3 regions of the Pantoea sp. SYBGC1 genome follow, and region 2 is predicted to be linked to each of the others. Evidence: predicted binding sites of a transcription regulator. Region 2 holds the regulator's gene; each other region holds the start of a gene.

What was found. The regulator LexA, encoded in region 2, represses DNA repair genes until DNA is damaged. The targets are predictions, from matches to a motif close to TNCTGTATGTACATACAGNA.
Region 1: the regulator LexA is predicted to act here: its motif matches at 4,543-4,562, upstream of AC2CF9_RS01450 (metal-dependent hydrolase).
Region 3: the regulator LexA is predicted to act here: its motif matches at 2,774-2,793, upstream of uvrB (excinuclease ABC subunit UvrB).

The regions. Positions count from the first base shown of each region.
Region 1 is NZ_JBXUNM010000001.1:297,423-304,405, forward strand. It holds gene nadE (ammonia-dependent NAD(+) synthetase) at 1-497, opposite strand, end outside; gene AC2CF9_RS01435 (multidrug effflux MFS transporter) at 615-1,805, opposite strand; gene osmE (osmotically-inducible lipoprotein OsmE) at 1,987-2,322, shown strand; gene AC2CF9_RS01445 (L-cystine transporter) at 2,388-3,779, opposite strand; gene AC2CF9_RS01450 (metal-dependent hydrolase) at 3,937-4,524, opposite strand; gene hxpB (hexitol phosphatase HxpB) at 4,665-5,333, opposite strand; gene AC2CF9_RS01460 (YniB family protein) at 5,479-6,015, shown strand; gene AC2CF9_RS01465 (fructosamine kinase family protein) at 6,020-6,913, opposite strand.
Region 2 is NZ_JBXUNM010000010.1:60,596-67,578, reverse strand. It holds gene dusA (tRNA dihydrouridine(20/20a) synthase DusA) at 1-36, opposite strand, end outside; gene AC2CF9_RS15245 (conjugal transfer protein TraF) at 127-1,389, opposite strand; gene zur (zinc uptake transcriptional repressor Zur) at 1,778-2,299, shown strand; gene AC2CF9_RS15235 (CsbD family protein) at 2,351-2,563, opposite strand; gene dinF (MATE family efflux transporter DinF) at 2,708-4,030, opposite strand; gene lexA (transcriptional repressor LexA) at 4,160-4,774, opposite strand; gene AC2CF9_RS15220 (diacylglycerol kinase) at 4,880-5,248, opposite strand; gene plsB (glycerol-3-phosphate 1-O-acyltransferase PlsB) at 5,376-6,983, shown strand, end outside.
Region 3 is NZ_JBXUNM010000003.1:83,913-90,895, forward strand. It holds gene AC2CF9_RS07635 (gluconeogenesis factor YvcK family protein) at 1-129, shown strand, start outside; gene uvrB (excinuclease ABC subunit UvrB) at 673-2,694, opposite strand; gene AC2CF9_RS07645 (ABC transporter ATP-binding protein) at 3,593-4,309, shown strand; gene bioD (dethiobiotin synthase) at 4,332-5,000, opposite strand; gene bioC (malonyl-ACP O-methyltransferase BioC) at 4,997-5,752, opposite strand; gene bioF (8-amino-7-oxononanoate synthase) at 5,736-6,884, opposite strand; gene bioB (biotin synthase BioB) at 6,885-6,983, opposite strand, start outside.

The sequences.
Region 1 (6,983 bases), on a different contig from region 2:
GCTTCCGCCGCGTGATCGGTGCCCAGCACGATACCTTTGGTCATGCCGGCGATGCTGTACTGTGCCTTCATGCGTTCGCGCGCCTTTTCATTACCGCGGACAAAATCTGACAGCGCAATACCCGCTTCCTGCAGTGCGCGCTCGCTCGCCAGCACCGCCTCTTTGATATTGACCACCAGGGTACGATCGGGCTGAATAAACGCCAGCGCATCCTGACAATCCTGCTCGTCGGCCTGTTTACCGTACGGCAGACGCACGGCAATAAAGGTGTACTCTTTATCGCCGGTCTCATGACGCAGCTCGCTGACCGCCGTCTGCGCCAGCTTACCGGTCAGCGTTGAGTCCTGCCCGCCGCTGATGCCCAGCACCAGCGTTTTCAGAAAAGGATGCGCTTTCAGGTACGCTTTCAGGAAATCGACGCTGACGCGGATCTCCTGCTGCGGATCGATAACGGGTTTAACACCAAGGGCCTGAATAATTTCCTGCTGCAGTGACATGAACCTCTCCTCAAGTCAGAAGCCTGACGGCATGATGCGTAACATCAGCTAAAGCTAACGCCTTGGCCGCAAAACAACAAGCCAAACGGCGATCGGCGCAGACGGTTTGCTGCTGAATCAGGCGCTTTCAGGCCGCTGCGCCAGCAGGGTAAACATCAGGATTGCCAGCATAAAGCAGCCGAAAATCGTGGCGCTCATGCTGATAACCGAGGTCCCGCCCACGCCGCTAACCGGCACGCTGATGGCGCCCAGCGTAAACATGGTGACGCCGATAACCGCAGAAGCACTGCCGGCGCGATGTCCCTGACTCTGCATCGCCAGCGACGCGGCGGTAGTGGCTATCACACCATTACTGGCGATAGAGAAAAACAGCGCCACCAGAATAACCGGCAGGGCAGCGTCGCTCAGCGCGGCGGTCAGCAGCGTGGCGGAGGCGATAAATGCCAGCGTCAGCCCGCCCTTAAGCACCCGGTATTCGCCCCAGAGCGGGCAGAGTCGTGCGCTGGTCTGTGAGGCGATAATCAGGCCGCACCCGTTGGCCGCAAAGCAGAGGCTGAACGCCTGAGGTGAGAGGCCGTAGATCTGCTGCAGCACAAACGGCGAGGCGCCGATATACGCAAACATGCCTGACATCATAAAGCCCTGCGTCAGGCAAAAACCCATAAAGGGTCGATGCGTGATGACCTGGCCCAGCGCCGCCCAGGCGGAAAAAAGCGAGCCCTGGCTACGGCGTGCAGGCGGCAGCGTCTCATGCAGCTGCCAGCGCGCCAGCAGAATCAGCAGAATGGCGATCGCCGCCAGCACGATAAAAATGCCGCGCCAGCTCATGATTGTCATCAGCGCGCCGCCCAGTACCGGTGCCCCTACCGGTGCAAGGCCGTTGACCAGCATCAGCAGCGCAAAAAAACGTGTCAGCTCGTGTCCGCTATACATATCCCGGGCGATAGCGCGCGACAGCACGGCACCGCCAGCGCCGGCCAGCCCTTCAAACAGGCGGGCAATCAGTAGCGAATGGATATCTTTTGCCAGCGCGCAGCCGACAGAGGCAATAAACAGCAGCAGCAGCGACAGCAGCAGGGGCCGGATGCGGCCAAACTTATCGCTCATGGGACCAAACAGTAGCTGTCCCGCCCCGAGGCCCAGCAGGCCGGCGGTCAGACTGAGCTGAGCGGTGGAGGTCGGCGTGTGCAGATCGTAGGCCAGTTCAGGCAGCGCGGGGAGATAGAGGTCGATACAGAGCGGTCCGAGCGCCGCCAGGAGTCCGAGCGTGATAGCGTAAACCAGCCGGTTAGGGTGTGCAGATGTCATGGGGCCTCTGAGTCGGGTAAAAAGTTAACCGCGCGATTATACGGAGCAGGGCGCCGCAGCACAGCTTTTTTACCCCGGATATATTGCGATGAGCGCACCTAAAAGCTTCGCCACCGGGTTGATAAATCTGAATTTGTGTTCCAGGCTTATTCGGACATGGACAAAGTATGAGGAACAAAAAATGAATAAAGTGCTGGGATGTATCGCTGCCGCTATGACGCTGGCTGCTCTGTCTGGTTGTACCACTTACGATCGCGCGGAAAGTTATGTCACCAAACCGGTGGTAAAAGATGTTAAAAAAGGCATGACGCGTGAACAGGTGCGTCAGATTGCGGGTCCGGCTTCGACCGAAGTGACCATGGCGCACGCGCGCGGCACCTGCCAGACTTATGTTATCGGCGAGCGCGATGGCAAACTGCAGACCTATTTTGTCAGCTACAACGACACCGGTCGCGTGATGAACTACGGCTTCCAGAGCTGCAAAGAGTACGACACCGATCCGCAGGTTGCGCAGTAACGCTTTTTCGCAGAATAAAAAAGGGCCCGTCTGAGACGGGCCCTTTTTCATGCTGAAGTCAGCGCTTAGCGATGCGCCAGTTCGGCGTGCTCATCGCTCTCCAGAATTTTTTTGTCGGTCTGACCCAGCCAGCGGCTGGTCAGCGAACCGGCCGTCATTGAACCGTTCACGTTGAGCGCGGTACGGCCCATATCAATCAGCGGCTCAATGGAAATCAGCAGCGCGACCAGCGTCACCGGCAGCCCCATTGCCGGCAGCACAATCAGCGCAGCAAAGGTAGCACCGCCGCCCACACCGGCTACGCCAGCGGAACTCAGGGTAACGATCCCGACCAGCGTGGCGATCCAGACCGGATCAAACGGGTTGATGCCGACGGTAGGTGCAACCATCACGGCCAGCATTGTCGGATAGAGTCCGGCACAGCCGTTCTGACCGATTGTGGCACCGAAGGAGGCGGAAAAGCTGGCAATCGCTTCCGGCACGCCGAGACGGCGCGTCTGCGTTTCCACATTCAGCGGAATGCTGGCCGCGCTGGAGCGGCTGGTGAAAGCGAAGGTGATCACCGGCCATACCTTACGGAAGAAGCGCAGCGGATTGATGCCGTTGATCGACAGCAGCAGCGCATGCACGCCAAACATAATCGCAAGACCAAGATACGAGGCGAGTACAAAGCTGCCCAGCTTAACGATATCGTGCAGGTTAGAGCCGGCGACCACTTTGGTCATCAGCGCCAGTACGCCATACGGCGTCAGCTTCATGATCAGGCGCACCAGCTTCATCACCCATGACTGCAGCGTATCAATCGCGGCCAGTACGCGTTCACCTTTCACTTTATCATCGCGCAGCAGATGCAGCGCAGCGACGCCGAGGAAAGCAGCAAAGATAACGACACTGATAATGGAGGTCGGGTTCGCGCCTGCCAGATCGGCAAACGGGTTTTTAGGGATGAAAGAGAGCAGCAGCTGCGGCGTGCTGAGATCGGCGACTTTACCCGCATAGTTGCTCTGAATAGCATTCAGACGCGCGGTCTCCTGCGCACCCTGTACCAGACCTTCAGCGCTGAGGTGGAAGAGGCCGGTCACCATCACGCCGACCAGCGCGGAGATAGCCGTGGTAAACAGCAGTACCCCGATGGTCAGCACGCTGATTTTGCCCAGCGAGGAGGCGTTATGCAGACGCGCCACCGCGCTCAGTATTGAGGCGAATACCAGCGGCATAACAATCATCTGCAGCAGCTGTACATAGCCGTTACCGACCAGATTAAACCAGCCGATCGAATCCTTGACCACTGCGCTGTTTTCGCCATAAACCGCCTGAAGCGCCAGGCCAAACAGCACGCCCAGCACCAGGCCGGTCAGCACGCGCTTTGACAGGCTCCAGCTCTGGTTGCCAATGCGGTTAAGCAGCACCAGCAGAGCGGCAAAGACCACTATGTTAATAATAAGAGGGAAATCCATACTTAACTCCAGAAAGATGCCGCCCTGCAAAGTGCAGGCGGCATAGCGTAACGTAAATTTCTATCAGAGAATGTCAGGGATGTTAGCAGTACAATGAAGTGCAGCCTTATACCCAAAAAGTATGGATTATAACTTTTCGTTTGATATAGCGTGCTTTTTAGCCATTTAGCGGGTTAATTAGCCGGTTTACGCTGGATTGCAGCGTATCAAACAGCTGCTGCGGCCAGCCGTTTGCACCAAAAGCAGGCATACCAGCCGGAAACCAGAGTGCTGCAACCACCAGTCCCAGACAAAGCATCCGCTCCAGCTGATTACCGCTCTGGCTTCTGAGAATGGGCAGGCGAAAGCGCCAGCGGCAGGGCCACAGCAGCGGAACGCCTGCCGGCGTCAGCATGTCAGCAACGATATGGCTCAGGTAGCCCAGCGTCAGTCCCTGCAGGACATCCGCCGGCAGAAACCAGTCTGCCGGCACGTTCACTTTAAACAGCCACAGGCTGATAGCTACTGCCAGCAAACTGTGGGTAAAGCCGCGATGTCCAAACGCCCGCGCGATGGGCTGGGAGAGCCAGCGAAAACGCTGACCCAGCGTGGATCGGGGGTGGTCAATATCCGGCAGCAGGCAGGTCAGCAGCGTAGCGGGCACCAGATGCCACCAGTCCGCTGCAGCCAGAACCGGTGTCAGCTCAGCGCGCTTGGCAAAAATAGCGCTGGCGATAGCAAAAATTATATGGCCTTCGGCCGTCATGATTAAACCCGGATACAAAACTGTCAATGCATCCAGTATAGGGATTTATCCAGTAAATGAGAACGGTGACGCTGTAACGAACAGTGAATTATTTTCGCGCTGGCTGCCTGCTATATCAGACAGCGCCAAACACTATGCGGTCAGTCAGACAGATGCTCTGCGCGTAACTCTGTCAGGCTCGGCAGCTGCACATCTGCCAGTGCCCAGCGGGCATCCGCGTAATGTGCAGCTGCAGGCACTACGATAGAACGCATGCGCGCCGCTTTACAGGCGATCATGCCGTTGAACGAGTCTTCCAGCGCCACACAGTTAAGCGGGTCGATATCAAGCGCCGCTGCCGCATTCAGATAGACCTGCGGATGAGGTTTGCTCAGCGGCAGCGCTTCAGCTGAGGCGAGGGCAGAAAAGAAGGGCCGCAGCCGGAACATCTCCAGCACTCGCTCCAGCATGGCCAGCGGCGAAGCGGAAGCGAGCGCAATCCGCAGCCCCTGCTGCTGACAGAGTTGCAGCGCCTGACTGACGCCGGGCAGCAGCGGCTGCTGCGCTTCTATCAGCGATAGCGTGCGGTCGATAATACGCGCCGTGACGTCGGCCTGAGTCGCACCCTGCCACGGCTGTGCCTCATACCACATGCGTACGGTCTGATCGATGCGCAGGCCAAGCGTGTCAGGCAGCTCCGCGCGACGACTGACGTCAACGCCAAGGCTTGCCAGCACCTCCATCTCAGCCTGATCCCACAGCGGCTCAGAATCAATCAGTAAACCATCCATATCAAAAATAGCGGCGTACACCGGACGACGATAGCGCATGACAATATCCTTTTTAGCGGTTTGCGCCACCTTATCACGCCAGAGAGTGAAAACCAGCACGCGACAGGTAACGCATTTTTCAGGAAAAAATCGCCGACTGCAGGTAGACTTAGGGCAAAATAATTATCTGTATAGGGAAGTCTGCATGACATACCAACAGGCTGGCCAAATCGCCATCCTTAAGCGCGTGGCTGGCTGGATCATTTTCATTCCGGCACTGCTGTCGACAATTGTTTCCATGCTCGGTTATTTATATCAGCACAGCGTAAAGCAGCCCGGACTGGATGCCGTATTACTGGATTTTATCCATGTCATGGTGGACATGCTTAAATTTAATACGTCGTTTCTCAATCCGTTCTGGCATAACTCGCCGGTGCCCGATTTTCACGGCGGGGCAAATATCGGTTTCTGGATTGTTTATGCGCTGATTTTCATCGGCATGGCTTTACAGGCATCGGGTGCGCGCATGTGGCGCCAGTCGCGGCATGTTAAAGAAGGCATTGAAGATCAGCTGATTCTGGAGCAGGCAAAGGGCAGCGAAGGCCGCACGCGCGCGCAGCTTGAGGAAAAAATTCGCGTCCCGCACCACACTATTCTGCTGCAGATTTTTCCGCTCTATATCCTGCCAGTGATTATTGCTGTTGCCGGCTACTTTTTACTGACGCTGCTGGGCATGCTTTAAATCATCAGGCCGGTCGGGCCCGATCCTGCGCCAGTTTGTCGTCGCTGAGCAGCTGACTGACGGCAAACTGCGCCTCCTCCTGCCACTGGCCGGAAAAAACGTTCGCGCGGTTCAGCAGGTAATAGAGCTGATACACAGGCTGACGTTGCGAAAATCCCTCGGCCAGCGGCCACTCTGCGTGATAGCCCTGCATGATCTCACGCGGCAGCTCATGATGATAACTCAGCATCGCCAGGTCGCACTCGCGGTCGCCCCAGTAGCAGGCAGGATCGAAAATCCATGGCCCGCTGCTGCTATCTGCACAGTTGGCGGGCCAGAGATCGCCATGCAGCAGCGAAGGTTGCGGATGATGATGAGCCAGCGCCTGCTGAACGCTGTCAATAATCTGATTCATGTCACCATAGGTTACACCGCGTTCCGCTGCCAGCTGCAGTTGCCAGCCGATACGCTGCTCCGCAAAAAACAGCGACCAGCGCCGCAGCCAGCTATTGGGCTGCAGGGTAGTGGTAATATTATTATCGAAATCGAGTCCAAACTGACGCTGCTCACTCCATTGATGCAGGCGCGCCAGCTGCTGCCCGAGCTGATAACCCGCTTCCGCGCTAAGCGGCTGCGGCGGAATATATTCCAGCAGCAGAAAACTGGCGTCGCGCGTGCTGCCGACGCCGTAGACGGCCGGCACCCGGACTGTCTGCGTGCGCGCCAGTAAACTGAGCTGATCGGCTTCCCAGCGGAACAGATCCAGCCGGTCATGGGTGTTGCACTTGACGAAGACATCCAGATCGCCATAGCGGATACGCCAGGCGGGATGGATATCCCCGCCGGGCAGGGATTGGCGCTGCGTAATCTCTGCTGGCTGAGTCTGTTCGCTTAACAGGCGGCTAATGGCTGACCACATGGCGGGCTCCTCGTTAATCGCGATATCGCTGCAATTACAGCGCGCAAAAAATAGGTAAAACCAGTCTTGC
Region 2 (6,983 bases):
GATAGAGAAACGTTGCGAAGAGAAGTTATCAGTCATGAAGCGCAGTAAATCCGGAGTTAAATGATGAGAAACTGCGCAATGATACCACAGCCGTCACGGACGACACAGCCGCCCGTGACAGACCCGTCAGAAGTTAAAGCCGAGCTGTACCATCGCACCCCAGGTACGATCTTTACCGGCGGAGCCCGCGAGATCCAGATGCACCGCATTATTAAACGGCGACAGCCCAAGGCCGGCGGTAACCACGTTAACGTCATTTGATTTCAGATCGGCGCGGTAGCCTGCGCGCAGTGCCAGCCAGTCGAGCACGCGATATTCCGCGCCTGCGCCTGCATACTGGCTGCTCTCCTGCGACTTAAAGCGTTTGGTTTCCGTCAGATCCACATCGCCGGTCAGGGTAACCGGCCCGCGCTCCCATGCCAGTCCGGTCGTTACCAGCGGACGGATTTGATAGGTATCGCGATAGCCATTGACGACTTTGGTTTCCAGATCGCGTGAGATCAGGTTCTGCCCGGTCAGACCAAACGTCCAGTTTTCAGCAAACGCGGTTGCGAGACCGGCATCAACGTTAAAGCCGGTGTCTGAACTGCGATAGCGTCCGTTTTTGAGATCGTTTTTATCGTAGTTATAGACGCTGGCGCTGTAGTTGTAGAGCCAGGTCTTCTGCAGCTTGGGCGTAATACCGAGCGAGACCGGGTGACCGGCAACCGTGAACTCATGTGCCATGGCGATACCATAATCGGTGACCAGCGCTGCCAGCCCGTTCGCGCTGGAGCGCAGCTTATCCTGATCGCCCGGCTGCGGAAACGCTCCGTTTGCCAGACTATCCAGATAATCGATATCGCTCTGAGCCACATTGGCCCGGATATGGGCGGTGCCATAGGCTTTGGTAATAAAAGCAAACGGCAGCGTCGCATTGGGAACGGTGACGGCCAGCGCAACGCCAGCGGTGGCATCCGCTTTGTTACCTTTAAGCCCGCGCAGCTGATCGGCCATGTCACCGGCTGCGGCACGCAGCTGCGGTACGGCATCAATGGCGGCGAACGGATCTGAGATCAGATTCACGTTGATGTTATCAATCACGTCGCGATAGCGATCAACCGTATCGGTAATGTCATCAATGCGATCGACCAGCTTGTCTTTATCTGTAACCTGCAACCCGGCAGAGGGAAAAATAATGCCGGCGTTCTCTTCCGGCTGCGCGCGCGTCATCAGCGCCGGGTTAGCCAGCACGGCAGAACTCCAGTGCGACGACGCAACACCGGTTCCGCCCATCGCATCATTGCGCGCATCATACCAGGTTCCCGCGGCCAGCGCTGAAGAGGAAACCAGCAGCGCGTTTAAACCAGCAAAATAAGCCACCCGGGCCAGCGTAAAGCGTGTTGTCATCATGAGGCTGCTATCACCTTAAAAAATTATTGAGTGTCGCGTAGGCGAAATAATGGTGTTAACCGCTATTCTGAATGGCGGCTAACGCTTCATTGCTGTGAACTGAAAGGGATAAGCACTGCTGTTCGCAGAATTGGACACGATTGCGCCACACTGCGCTTTTTTTAGCCACTCAGGCGAAATATTGCTCTTATAAGGCCAGTGATAACTTTAGCCTGCCTGAACCATAACGGGAATCTGGTCACTTGCAAAGCAAAAATAGCGCACGAAACACGCTTAAAATTGCCGGATAAGTGTGATCGACAGCACGCTTCGGCCAGGGCAGGCAAAAACAGCATGGGCGGATAGAGTGTGATAAAATAACATCACCTGTTAGCCGGAGAACATTATGTCAACTCTTACCCCAGCGCAGCTGCTGACCCAGGTTGAGGCGCTCTGTCTCGATCGCGGCGTGCGTCTTACGCCACAGCGTGCCGAAGTACTGCGCCTGATGGCTGAGCAGAAAGGTTCTGTCAGCGCCTACGATCTGCTGGATCAGCTGCGTACAAGTGAGCCTCAGGCGAAGCCGCCCACGATTTACCGCGCCCTCGACTTTTTGCTGGAGCAGGGATTTATCCACCGCGTGGAGTCCAACAACAGCTATGTGGTCTGCCATCATTTTAATGAGCCGGCCCACAGCTCTGTCATGCTGGTTTGCGACAGCTGCGCCGCAGTGAGTGAACAGCAGGCGCACGGCGTGGAAAAAATCATTGCGGGACTGGCTGACCAGGCATACTTCAGCCTGCGCCATACGGTAATTGAAGCGCACGGCCTGTGCGAAAACTGTGCGGAAATTGCCGCCTGTACACAGCACGCCAGCTGTGCGCACGATCATGAAGCGATGAGTAAAAAACGCGGCAAAAAGGGCTGAGCACACGCCTGAAGGCATGCGGGCGGGTTATGCGCTGAAGCGGGAGTGGCACTAGCTGTGTGGATCGTTGTGCCGGCTTTCCCATTCGTTTACTTCGCGCTCCGCTTCTGCTCTGGCATAGCCGTAGCGCTCCTGAATCTTGCCGATCAGCTGGTCGCGTCTGCCTTCGATCACGCTCAGGTCATCATCGGTCAGCTTGCCCCACTGCTCTTTGCATTTTCCTTTAAACTGTTTCCAGCTGCCACTCGCTTCATCTCGGTTCATCGCATCTCTCCCCGGTTTGCTGAGCCAGACGGTGGCCACCCTGACGCGGGCTGAACCGCCGTATAACCTGCGTGCTGTCACGTTAAGGTTAACCGCTGCAGCACAAACTGCCAGTTTTGTGCGCTGCTGGCCGATCGGCTGACATCACACGCTGAACCAGCTGTCGCGCTGCCAGTGATGACGCCAGATCAGCCCGAGCGTAATGCCTCTCAGCGCGAGGAATACGGTAATAGCCAGCCATAAACCATGATTTCCGAGCCACGGCAGCGTCAGCAGCGTCAGCGCATAGCCCAGCGCCGCCAGCAGCATGCTGTTGCGCATATCCCGGCCGCGCGTGGCTCCGATAAACATCCCATCCAGCAGATAGCACCAGACGCCAGCCAGCGGCAGGATCACCTGCCAGATAAGATAGCGGTCGGCCGCCTCACGCAGCGACTCAATTGAGGTCAGCAGCGCAACAATTGCCGGGCCGCAGAGGGCGTAAATCACAGCGAACAGCAGCGCCACAATGCCCGCCTGCCGGCAGGCGGCATACCAAATCAGCCGCAGCCGGCTGCGATCGCCTGCGCCGGTCGCCTCACCGGAGCAGGCTTCCACCGCATACGCAAAACCATCCAGCGCATAGGCGGTAAAAGTCAGGAACATCAGCAATACCGCATTGACCGCAACCACGTCAGCGCCGAGTCGCGCGCCCAGCAGCGTCAGCGAGGCGAAACAGAGCTGCAGCAGCAGCGAACGCAGCATGATGTCGCGGTTAAGCCGGAACAGGCGCGCGGCGTCGCCGCGCCAGCTGGCTTTAAGCAGCGATAATGATATGCCGCGCAGCGCCAGCACCCGCGCCACCATCCAAACCCCCACGGCCAGCGTCACATAGTCCGCGACGGCGGTGGCCGCTGCGGCGCCCGCCACGCCCCAGTGCCACTGCAGAACAAACAGCAGATCGAGCAGGATATTCACGACGTTGCCGGTGATAAGCAGCACCATCGGCGCGCGCGCATACTGTACGCCGAGCAGCCAGCCGAGGATCACCAGGTTTGCCAGCGTGGCAGGCGCGCTGAGCCAGCGGATAGCGATAAAGGTTTGCGCCTGCTGCTGCACCGCCTCGCTGCCGCCCATCAGCGCGGCTGCCAGCTCGCTGACCGGCGTTCGTAGCACAATGAACAGCACGCCTGCCGCCAGCGCAATCAGCATCGGCTGGATCAGCGCGCGCGCCAGCGCTGGCTTATTGCCGGCGCCGAACGCCTGCGCCGTCAGGCCAGTGGTGCTCATGCGCAAAAAGAGCAGCAGCATAAAGACAAAGCTGGTGGCCGTTGCGCCCACGGCTACGCCGCCGAGGTAAACCGGGCTGTCGAGGTGGCCAATGATAGCCGTATCCACAATGCCCAGCAGCGGTACGCTGATATTAGAGAGGATCATGGGCAGCGCCAGGCGCCAGAGCGTGCGATCAGAAGAGGTAAACAGCGGCATCAGCCAGTCCTGTTATTGCGGGCAACGCGCCTCATGCAGCTGCACGGCGCCACGGTTGGAAGCAGAGGGGTAATATAGCAGACCGCGGCCTGTGCAGGCACAGACCGCAGCGGGGGGGCTAACCAGGTATTACAGCCATTCACCGGTGCGGACAATACCGACAGCCAGACCTTCAACGGTCAGAGACTGCTGGCGCGTATCCACTTCGATAGGCTGAAAATCGCTGTTTTCCGGCAGCAGATGCACGATAGCACCCTGCTTTTTCCAGCGTTTTACGGTGACTTCGTCATCAATGCGCGCTACCACGACCTGGCCATTACGCACATCCTGGGTTTTATGCACGGCAAGCAGATCGCCATCCATAATTCCGATATCTTTCATCGACATGCCGCTAACGCGCAGCAGAAAATCCGCGCTCGGCTTGAACAGGTTAGCATCGACCTGATAGTGGGTCTCGATGTGCTCCTGAGCCAGCAGCGGCTCGCCGGCAGCGACACGCCCGATCAGCGGCAGTCCGCCGCTTGTCTCTTCTTCCATCAGCAAGCGAATGCCGCGCGAGGCGCCAGAGACAATCTCAATGACTCCTTTACGCGCCAGCGCTTTCAGGTGCTCTTCAGCCGCATTGGGTGAGCGGAAGCCCAGCTGTGAAGCAATTTCAGCACGCGTTGGCGGCATGCCGGTTGAATTAATATGGTCGCGAATCAGGTCATAGACCTGCTGCTGCCTGCTGGTTAACGCTTTCATCCCGCCCCCTGGTTGTTTATACAGTCGCTGTGAGTATATACAGGTATTGGCGAAATGAAAACCGCAGCTGCGGCAAAAATCAGCGATATCTCGGTACGGGCGGCCTTAATATGCGCGCGGCCAGAGCAGCGTGATCCAGACAAACAGCGCGAGAAGGATCGTCAGCAGCACGGCGGCAGAACCCATATCCTTGGCGCGGCCCGCCAGCGGATGACGCTCCTGGCCGATTCTGTCGACCACCGCCTCAATCGCGCTGTTGAGGATTTCCACTACCACCACCAGTATCACCGAACCAATCAGCAGCACGCGCGTCACTGCGTCCACATCCAGCCAGCAGGCGACGACCACCGCAATCACCGCTGCAACGGCCTCCTGACGAAAGGCCGCTTCATGTTGCCAGGCCGCGCGAATGCCCTGCCAGGAGTAGCCCGCCGCTTTGATGATACGTAGCAGGCCGGTAACGTTATTTGCCATGAATAGGGAACCCTTGAGTAATTTTGGCGTCAATGAGTGCGCAGCGTGCGATGGCACAGCCACAGATCTTCGCTGCACTTTCTGGTATGCTTGCCGCGCTTTGCTAACAAGAGGCTTCAAGTTGTCTATGTCAGGTTGGCGTAAACTCTATTACAAATTATTGAATTTACCACTCTCTATTTTGGTAAAAAGTAAGGTCATACCGACCGATCCGGTTTCGGAGCACGGTATCGATCCCACCCGTCCCGTGATGTATGTTTTGCCTTATGATTCAAAGGCGGACCTGCTTACATTGCGTAACCAGTGTCTGCGGCTTGATCTGCCCGATCCGCTCGCGCCGCTGGAGATTGACGGCACGCTGCTGCCGCGTCATGTGTTTATCCATGATGGCCCGCGTGTCTTTCCTTACTACGTGGCGAACCCGGAGTCAGTGAAACTGTTTCACGACTATCTGGATCTGCATCGTAATAACCCGCAGCTGGATGTCCAGATGCTGCCGGTGGCGGTGATGTTTGGCCGTGCGCCAGGGCGTGAAATTCAGGGCGAGCCTACGCCGCATCTGCGCGTACTGAATGGCGTACAGAAGTTTTTCGCCATTCTCTGGCACGGCCGCGACAGCTTCGTCCGCTTCTCTTCCACCGTCTCGCTGCGCCAGATGGCGACCGAACACGGCACGGATAAGTCGATTGCACAGAAGCTGGCGCGCGTGGCGCGTATTCACTTTGCCCGCCAGCGTCTGGCTGCGGTAGGACCCAGCCTGCCCGCCCGTCAGGATCTGTTCAACAAGCTGCTGCAGTCGAAAGCGATTGAAAAAGCGGTTGAAGATGAAGCGCGCAGCAAAAAGATTTCGCATGAAAAAGCGCAGCAAAATGCCGTTGAGATGATGGAAGAGATCGCGGCAGACTTCTCGTATGAGGCGATTCGCGTTACCGACCGCATTATGGGCTGGCTCTGGAGCCGCCTCTATCAGGGCATAAGCGTCAACGGCGGCGAGCGCGTGCGTCAGCTGGCGCAGGATGGACATGAAATAGTCTATGTGCCTTGCCATCGCAGCCATATGGATTACCTGCTGCTCTCCTACGTGCTTTATCATCAGGGGCTGGTGCCGCCGCACATCGCTGCCGGTATCAATCTCAACTTCTGGCCAGCCGGCCCCATTTTCCGCCGGCTGGGGGCCTTCTTTATTCGCCGTACCTTTAAGGGCAATAAACTCTACTCCACCGTATTCCGCGAATATCTGGGCGAGCTGTTCAGCCGCGGTTACTCGGTTGAGTACTTTGTTGAGGGCGGACGCTCGCGTACTGGCCGCCTGCTCGATCCTAAAACCGGCACGCTCTCAATGACGCTGCAGGCGCTGCTGCGCGGCGGCAGCCGCCCGATTACGTTTGTACCGATCTATATCGGCTATGAGCACGTAATGGAAGTGGGTACTTACGCCAAAGAGCTGCGCGGCGCGGCCAAAGAGAAAGAGGGCTTTGTACAGATGGTGCGCGGCCTGCGTAAGCTGCGCAATCTCGGTCAGGGCTACGTTAACTTTGGCGAACCGCTGCCGCTGGTTAACTACCTGAACAAGCATATTCCCGAGTGGCGCGAGGCGATCGACCCTATCGATCCGCAGCGTCCCGCGTGGATGACGCCAGCGGTAAACGATATCGCTGCCCGCCTGATGGTGCGCATTAACGAAGCGGGTGCGGCCAACGCCATGAATCTGTGTGTGACCGCGCTGCTGGCGTCG
Region 3 (6,983 bases), on a different contig from region 2:
ACCGCCGACACGCAGGGTCTGGCGCAGCGCATTATTGTGCAGGAGCCGCTGGAAGCCGAGGATATCCGTTATCGCCACGATCGACAGCTGCTGCGCCTGGCGCTGGAGCACGCCATCCAGGCGCTGTAAGCGCGCCAGGGCCGCATAAATACGCCAGGGCCGCATGAATGCGGCCCCTACGGGGATTTGCGTAGGGGCGCCATTAATGGCGCCCTGGTTGCGTATAAATTTGCGGAATTCGCGTAGGGGCGCCATTTATGGCGCCCTGGTCACGTATAAATCCGGTGGTGAATGGATACGCCAGGGCCGCATAAATGCGGCCCCCACAGAGGTTTGTGTAGGGGCGCCATTTATGGCGCCCTGGTCGCGTATAAAACCCGGTGGTGAATGGATGCGCCAGGGCCGCATGAACACGCCAGGGCCGCATAAATGCGGCCCCTACAGCAGAATGAACGTAGGGGCGCCATTTATGGCGCCCTGGTCACGTATAAATCCGGTGGTGAATGGATGCGCCAGGGCCGCATAAATGCGGCCCCTACAGAGATTTGCGTAGGGGCGCCATTTATGGCGCCCTGGTTGCGTATGAATCCGGTGGTGAATGGATGCGCCAGGGCCGCATAAATGCGGCCTCTACGGAATACGTTTCGTGCGGAATGCGGCACCGATTGATGGTTATGAGGCGGCGATAAACAGTTCGCGCAGCTCATGCAGCCGGTCGCGCAGGCTGGCGGCTTCTTCAAACTCCAGGTTTTGCGCATGCTGCTGCATCTGCGCTTCCAGTTCATGGATTTTCTTCTGCATCGCCTGCGGCGTAAGCGCCAGGTAATCAGCGTCATTCTCTGCCGCCGTGCGCGTGGCGGTTTTGCCCTTGCCGCGCGTTTTCACCACGTTTTTGCCCAGCTCAAGAATATCCGTGATCTTTTTATTCAGCCCCTGCGGCACAATGCCGTGCTCGGTGTTGTAACGCTCCTGCTTCTCGCGACGTCGCTCTGTCTCTTCGATCGCGCGTGCCATAGAGGGCGTAATTTTATCAGCATAAAGAATCGCTTTGCCGTTCACGTTACGCGCTGCACGACCAATCGTCTGGATCAGAGAGCGTTCCGAACGCAGGAAGCCCTCTTTATCGGCGTCGAGAATCGCCACCAGAGAAACCTCCGGCATATCGAGTCCCTCACGCAGCAGGTTAATCCCTACCAGCACGTCAAACTCGCCCAGGCGCAGGTCGCGAATAATCTCCATGCGCTCAACGGTATCGATATCAGAGTGCAGATAGCGCACCTTCTCACCGTGCTCTTCAAGATATTCAGTCAGGTCTTCAGCCATACGCTTGGTCAGCGTCGTCACCAGCACGCGTTCGTTGATCTCCACGCGTTTGCGGATTTCAGAGAGCAAATCATCCACCTGTGTGCCGACCGGGCGCACCTCAAGAATAGGATCGAGCAGACCTGTCGGACGCACTACCTGATCGATCACTTCCGTGCCCGATTTTTCCAGCTCATATTTACCCGGCGTGGCGGAGACATAAATGGTCTGCGGGGCCAGCGCCTCAAACTCTTCAAAACGAAGCGGACGATTGTCCAGCGCGGATGGCAGGCGGAAACCGTACTCCACCAGCGTCTCTTTACGCGCGCGGTCGCCGCGATACATGCCGCCAATCTGCGGAATAGTGACGTGCGACTCATCCACCACCAGCAGACCATCGGCTGGCAGATAGTCAAACAGGGTCGGCGGCGCTTCACCCGGCCCGCGCCCCGAGAGATAGCGGGAGTAGTTCTCAATCCCCGAGCAGTAACCCAGCTCGTTCATCATCTCCAGGTCGAACTGGGTGCGCTGCGTAATGCGCTGCTCTTCCAGCAGCTTATTGTTTTCCAGCAGCACCTTACGGCGCAGGGCCAGCTCATCTTTGATCTCTTCCATCGCCTGCAGGATGCGCTCGCGTGGCGTAACGTAGTGCGTTTTGGGATAGATGGTAAAGCGCGGGATCACTGACTCAATTTGCCCGGTAAGCGGATCAAACAGTGAGAGCCGCTCGACCTCTTCATCAAACAGCTCCACCCGCAGAGCCATATCGTCGGACTCCGCCGGAAAGATATCGATCACCTCCCCGCGCACGCGGAACGTACCGCGCTGAAACGCCTGATCGTTACGCGCATACTGCAGCTCAGCCAGACGCCGCAGAATACTGCGCTGATCGATGATCATACCGCGCGTCAGATGCAGCATCATTTTCAGATAGAGATCGGGATCGCCCAGACCATAAATTGCTGAGACCGACGCCACTACGATGACATCGCGTCGTTCCAGCATCGCTTTGGTGGCAGAGAGGCGCATCTGCTCAATGTGCTCGTTCACCGCCGCATCTTTTTCGATAAAGGTGTCAGAACTCGGCACATAGGCTTCAGGCTGATAGTAGTCATAGTAAGAGACGAAAAATTCTACCGCGTTATCCGGAAAAAACTCTTTCATCTCCCCATAGAGCTGCGCCGCCAGCGTTTTGTTAGGCGCCAGCACCATCGTCGGCCGGTTGAGATCGGCAATCACATTGGCAACGGTAAAAGTTTTGCCCGATCCCGTTACGCCAAGCAGGGTCTGATGCGCAAGGCCATCTTCCAGCCCCTCCTCCAGACGACGGATCGCTTCAGGCTGATCGCCTGAAGGCTTAAAGGCGGAGTTGAGTTTAAAGACTTTGCTCATGATTTCAGAATTCCTGCTGAAGAAAAGGGCTGGCAGGCTGATAATTCTACTCTGCTATGGCGATTTTGCCAGAAAAAAACACTGGATATATTTACAGATAAACGTCACGATGGTCCTGCTGCCCGCGGCGCCGCTTCAGAGGCATTAAAGCGGCAGCTGGCTAAAATATGTCGCGCCAGGTTATCCCCAGGCGAGCCGGGCTTTTAACAATTGTCAAGAGAACGTCATTAAAATGCAGCGGTAAACTTCAGCCGGAATTTTACAGGCTTGCTTTTAGATAACATACTGAATTTAATCAAAATAGACCAAAAGCCCAGTTTCGCAGCATAATGTATCCAGGCCGCGTATTTCCTCGCTTGCGCCCGGTTTTCAGTCGCTAATGCACAAGGTTATCCACAGGAATAGTGGATAAGTGAAGCCAGCCCCGAGCCCGCAGGCTGTGTATAAAAAATCCCGGCCTCTTCTGCGCCAACAAAAAAATTTTTTTTATGATTATTTTTCCAGCACGAGTGGCGCAATTAACTATTCTTTTTTGATTACACAACGCCGCCACGCCTGGGCTGCGCTGTTTTCCTGCACTGACCCGCTGCCTTATTAATGAACAGATGCACCAGAAAAGCTTAGTAATCAGCACCGTCAAAGTGCAGCAGCTTAATTACCCCTTTTCACAGTTAAGATTTCCTGATGTTTAAGGCGCGGTGACGGAGATTTATCAACGCCAGAAACGCGCGATTATCGATCTGGCCCGTTGCTTGCATCTTTTTACCCGCGGCAGAACATTCAGGTTTAACAGGGACGCCCTGATGTCTGATACCACCGCGTTACTTAATCTGTCACTGCATGCCAGACGACACAGAGCGGGTGCATTCAGGCTAACTATCTGTAAGGAGAAGATCAGATGCTGAGTTTACGTTCGGTGAATCAGTTTTATGGCCAGAATCAGATTCTGTGGGATGTCGATCTTGATCTGCCTCCGGGATCCTGCACCGGCGTGCTGGGTAGTCCGGGAATGGGGAAAACCACGCTGGTAAACTGCATTATGGGCCATCTGCCGGTTAACAGCGGCTCCATCTGCTGGCAGGAGGCGGGCTATCCGCCGGAGAACCTGCTGCTGCAGCCCGCCGTGCAGCGGGCGCGGATGGGCATCGGATATGTGCCGCAAAAGCGCCATATCTTTACGCAGATGAGCGTTGAGGACAATCTGCTGATCGCCCTGCTGGCGACTGAAGATGAGCGCAACCGCGCCATTCCGGAGATGGTGTTTGAGCTGTTTCCCGCGCTCTATTCACTGCGCCATCAGCGCAGCGGTGAGCTGCCGGTTAATCTGCAGCAGCAGCTGGCACTGGCGCGCGCGCTGGTGCTGAAACCGCGTCTGCTGATCCTCGATGAGCCTTCCGGTACGATGTCGCCCTGGCTGGAGGAGGAGACGGGCAACCTCATCCGGCGGCTCAACCGGGAGCATGGTCTGACCATCCTGCTGCTGGAGCAGCACGTCTCGTTTATACGCCGCGTCGCCGACTACTTTCTGCTGCTGCACCGCGGACGTAATGTGGCGCAGGGACGCGTTGCGCAGCTGGACGATCTTACCGTGAACAAATGGCTGACGCCGGCCTGATCTCTTAAGGAACTCTTGCCGCTCAGGGCAGCGTCAGGTAGCGTCCGCAGGTCGCCTGCTCCGCTTCCGACGCCAGCCAGGGGATTTCACCCAGAAACGGCGCGTCGATGCGCTGGCGCAGCGACGCAATATATTCACGATGCCGCTTGCCCGGCGGCTGAATATCGTTCGCGATCCAGCCTGCCAGCGGTAAGCCGGCTGCCCTGATCGCCGCGGCGGTCAGCATGGCGTGATTAATACAGCCCAGCTTTACGCCCACCACCAGTATCACCGGCAGCTGCTCTGCGATGACCCAGTCCGCATAGGTCTGCGTCTCAGAAAGCGGCGTAAACCAGCCGCCCGCGCCTTCAACCAGCAGCCATTCAGCCTGCGCTTCGACGCTGCGCAGACCCGCTGAGAGCTGTGCAAAGTCGATCGGCCTGCCCTCTTCCGCGCTCACGATATGCGGTGAGGTCGGCTCCATAAATGCCAGCGGGTTAACCTGTTCATAGCGCAGCGGCACGCTGCTGTAGCGCTGCAGCGCCAGCGCATCGCTGTTGCGCACGCCCTCCGCCGTCATTTCACAGCCCGACGCTACCGGTTTATACCCTGCCGTACGCAGCCCGGCCGCGCTGGCCGCCTGCAGCAGCGCGCCGCTGGCGACTGTTTTTCCCACTTCGGTGTCGGTTCCGGTGATAAACCAGCGTTTCATTTTTGCAAAACTCCATACATCAGGTGATAAGTGAGGCGATAGCCCTGTTCATCCTGCGGCCAGTGCCGCTCAAGCTGCGCCAGCTGCTGACGCGTCAGTACGCTGTTGCTGCGTCCGCCGTGCAGGTGGGTCGCGCCAATTCCCTTCAGCGAGCGCATCGCACTCAGCGCATCCGGAAAGTGCAGCGTAATAATCTGCTGTGTGCTGCGCAGCAACTGCCCACGCGCGGCAGCGGTAATCTCACCGGCCTGAAGAAAGCGGTTGGCGTGACGACGGGAATCTATCGCTGCCCATGCGCAATCCACCTCCGGCAGCGATCCCGCCAGCAGCGTGGAAAAAAGCGCGGTGCCGCCGGGCCGCAGCACGCGATAAAACTGCTGCAGAGCCACGCTCAGATCGCTGCTCCACTGCACCGCCAGGTTGCTCCAGACGCCATCCATGCTGCCGTCCGCCAGCGGCAGCCGGTCGATATCGCCCTGCAGATAATGGTGCGCCGATCGCTGCGCGCGCGCGGCGGTCAGCATCGGCAAGGAGAGATCGAGTGCAGTTACCCGGCGGTCGCGATCGCGCCAGTACCGGCTGTACCAGCCGGTGCCGCAGCCGGCATCGAGCAGGTGCGGACCGAATCCGGCTGGCGCACAGGCCAGCAGCGCATCGCCGCTCAGGCGCTGCAGCGCAGCGTGCTGCTCATAGTGCGGCGCGGCGCGGCCAAACGCCTGCGCCACCGCCTGCTTATTAACCTGCAGCGTCATACAGCGCCTCCAGCAGCGCGTCGATATCTTCCGGCTCATGCGCCGCCGTGAGGGTAATGCGCAGCCGGGACGTACCGGGCGGCACGGTGGGCGGGCGGATGGCGCTGACCCAGCACCCCGCCTGCGCCAGCCGCTGCGAGAGCGCCAGCGCGGCCGCGTTTTCACCCACGATCAGCGGCTGAATGGCACTCTCGGAGGCGGGCAGCACCCACGGCAGCTGCGCCGCACCGGCGCGAAAGCGGCTGATATTGGCCCGCAGTCGTGCCCGCAGCGCATCGCCCTGCTGCACCTGCTGCAGCGCCGCCAGCAGCGCGCAGCACTGCGCTGGCGGCATGGCGGTAGAGTAAATAAGGTGGCGCGAGAACTGTTCAGCGTAATCGGCGGTCGCATCATCGCACAGCAGCGCCGCGCCGCTGACGCCAAAGCCTTTGCCAAACGTCACCACCAGCAGCTCGGGTTTCACCTGCTGCTGCCAGCAGCTGCCGCGCCCCTGTTCACCGCTCACGCCAATGCCGTGCGCGTCATCGACCAGCAGCCAGCCGCCCGCAGCCCGGGTCGCCGCAGCGATCTCTGCCAGCGGTGCAGTGTCGCCATCCATGCTGAAAACGCCTTCGGTGACTACCAGCGTGGCGCCCGCCCCCGGCTGCGCCAGCAGCTTTTGCAGACTTGCCGGCTGATTATGTGCAAAACGCCGCAGCGTGGCCGGGCTGTGACTGGCGGCATCCAGCAGCGACGCGTGCGCCAGTTTATCCGCCACGATGCGGTCCTGCTTTTGCGCCAGCAGATGCACAATCGCCTGATTAGCGGCAAAGCCGGAGATAAACAGCAGCGCGCGTGAATAGCCGAGCCAGCCTGCCAGCTGCTGCTCCAGCTCTGCGTGATAACGGCTATAGCCGGTCACATGCGCGGACGCCCCTGCCCCGGCTCCCGCCTGCGCCGCACCCTGCTGCCAGGCCGCAATCACCGCCGGATGCCGGCTCAGCCCGAGATAGTCGTTACCGGAGAAGTGGCGATAGCGCTGACCGTCCAGCGTAATTTCCCGCACGCTGTTCTGCTCAATACAGCGCCGGTAGCGCCAGCCATCCGCGCTCCGGCGCGCCTGCAGCGCCCCGGTAATACGTTCAGCCCACATTTACACCGCCGCGTTGTAAAACTGCGGCGTATCGGCCTCAGCCAGCTGTGCCTGCAGCTGATGCTGCTGCGCGTTATCCCCGCTCGCGGTTGTGGTATG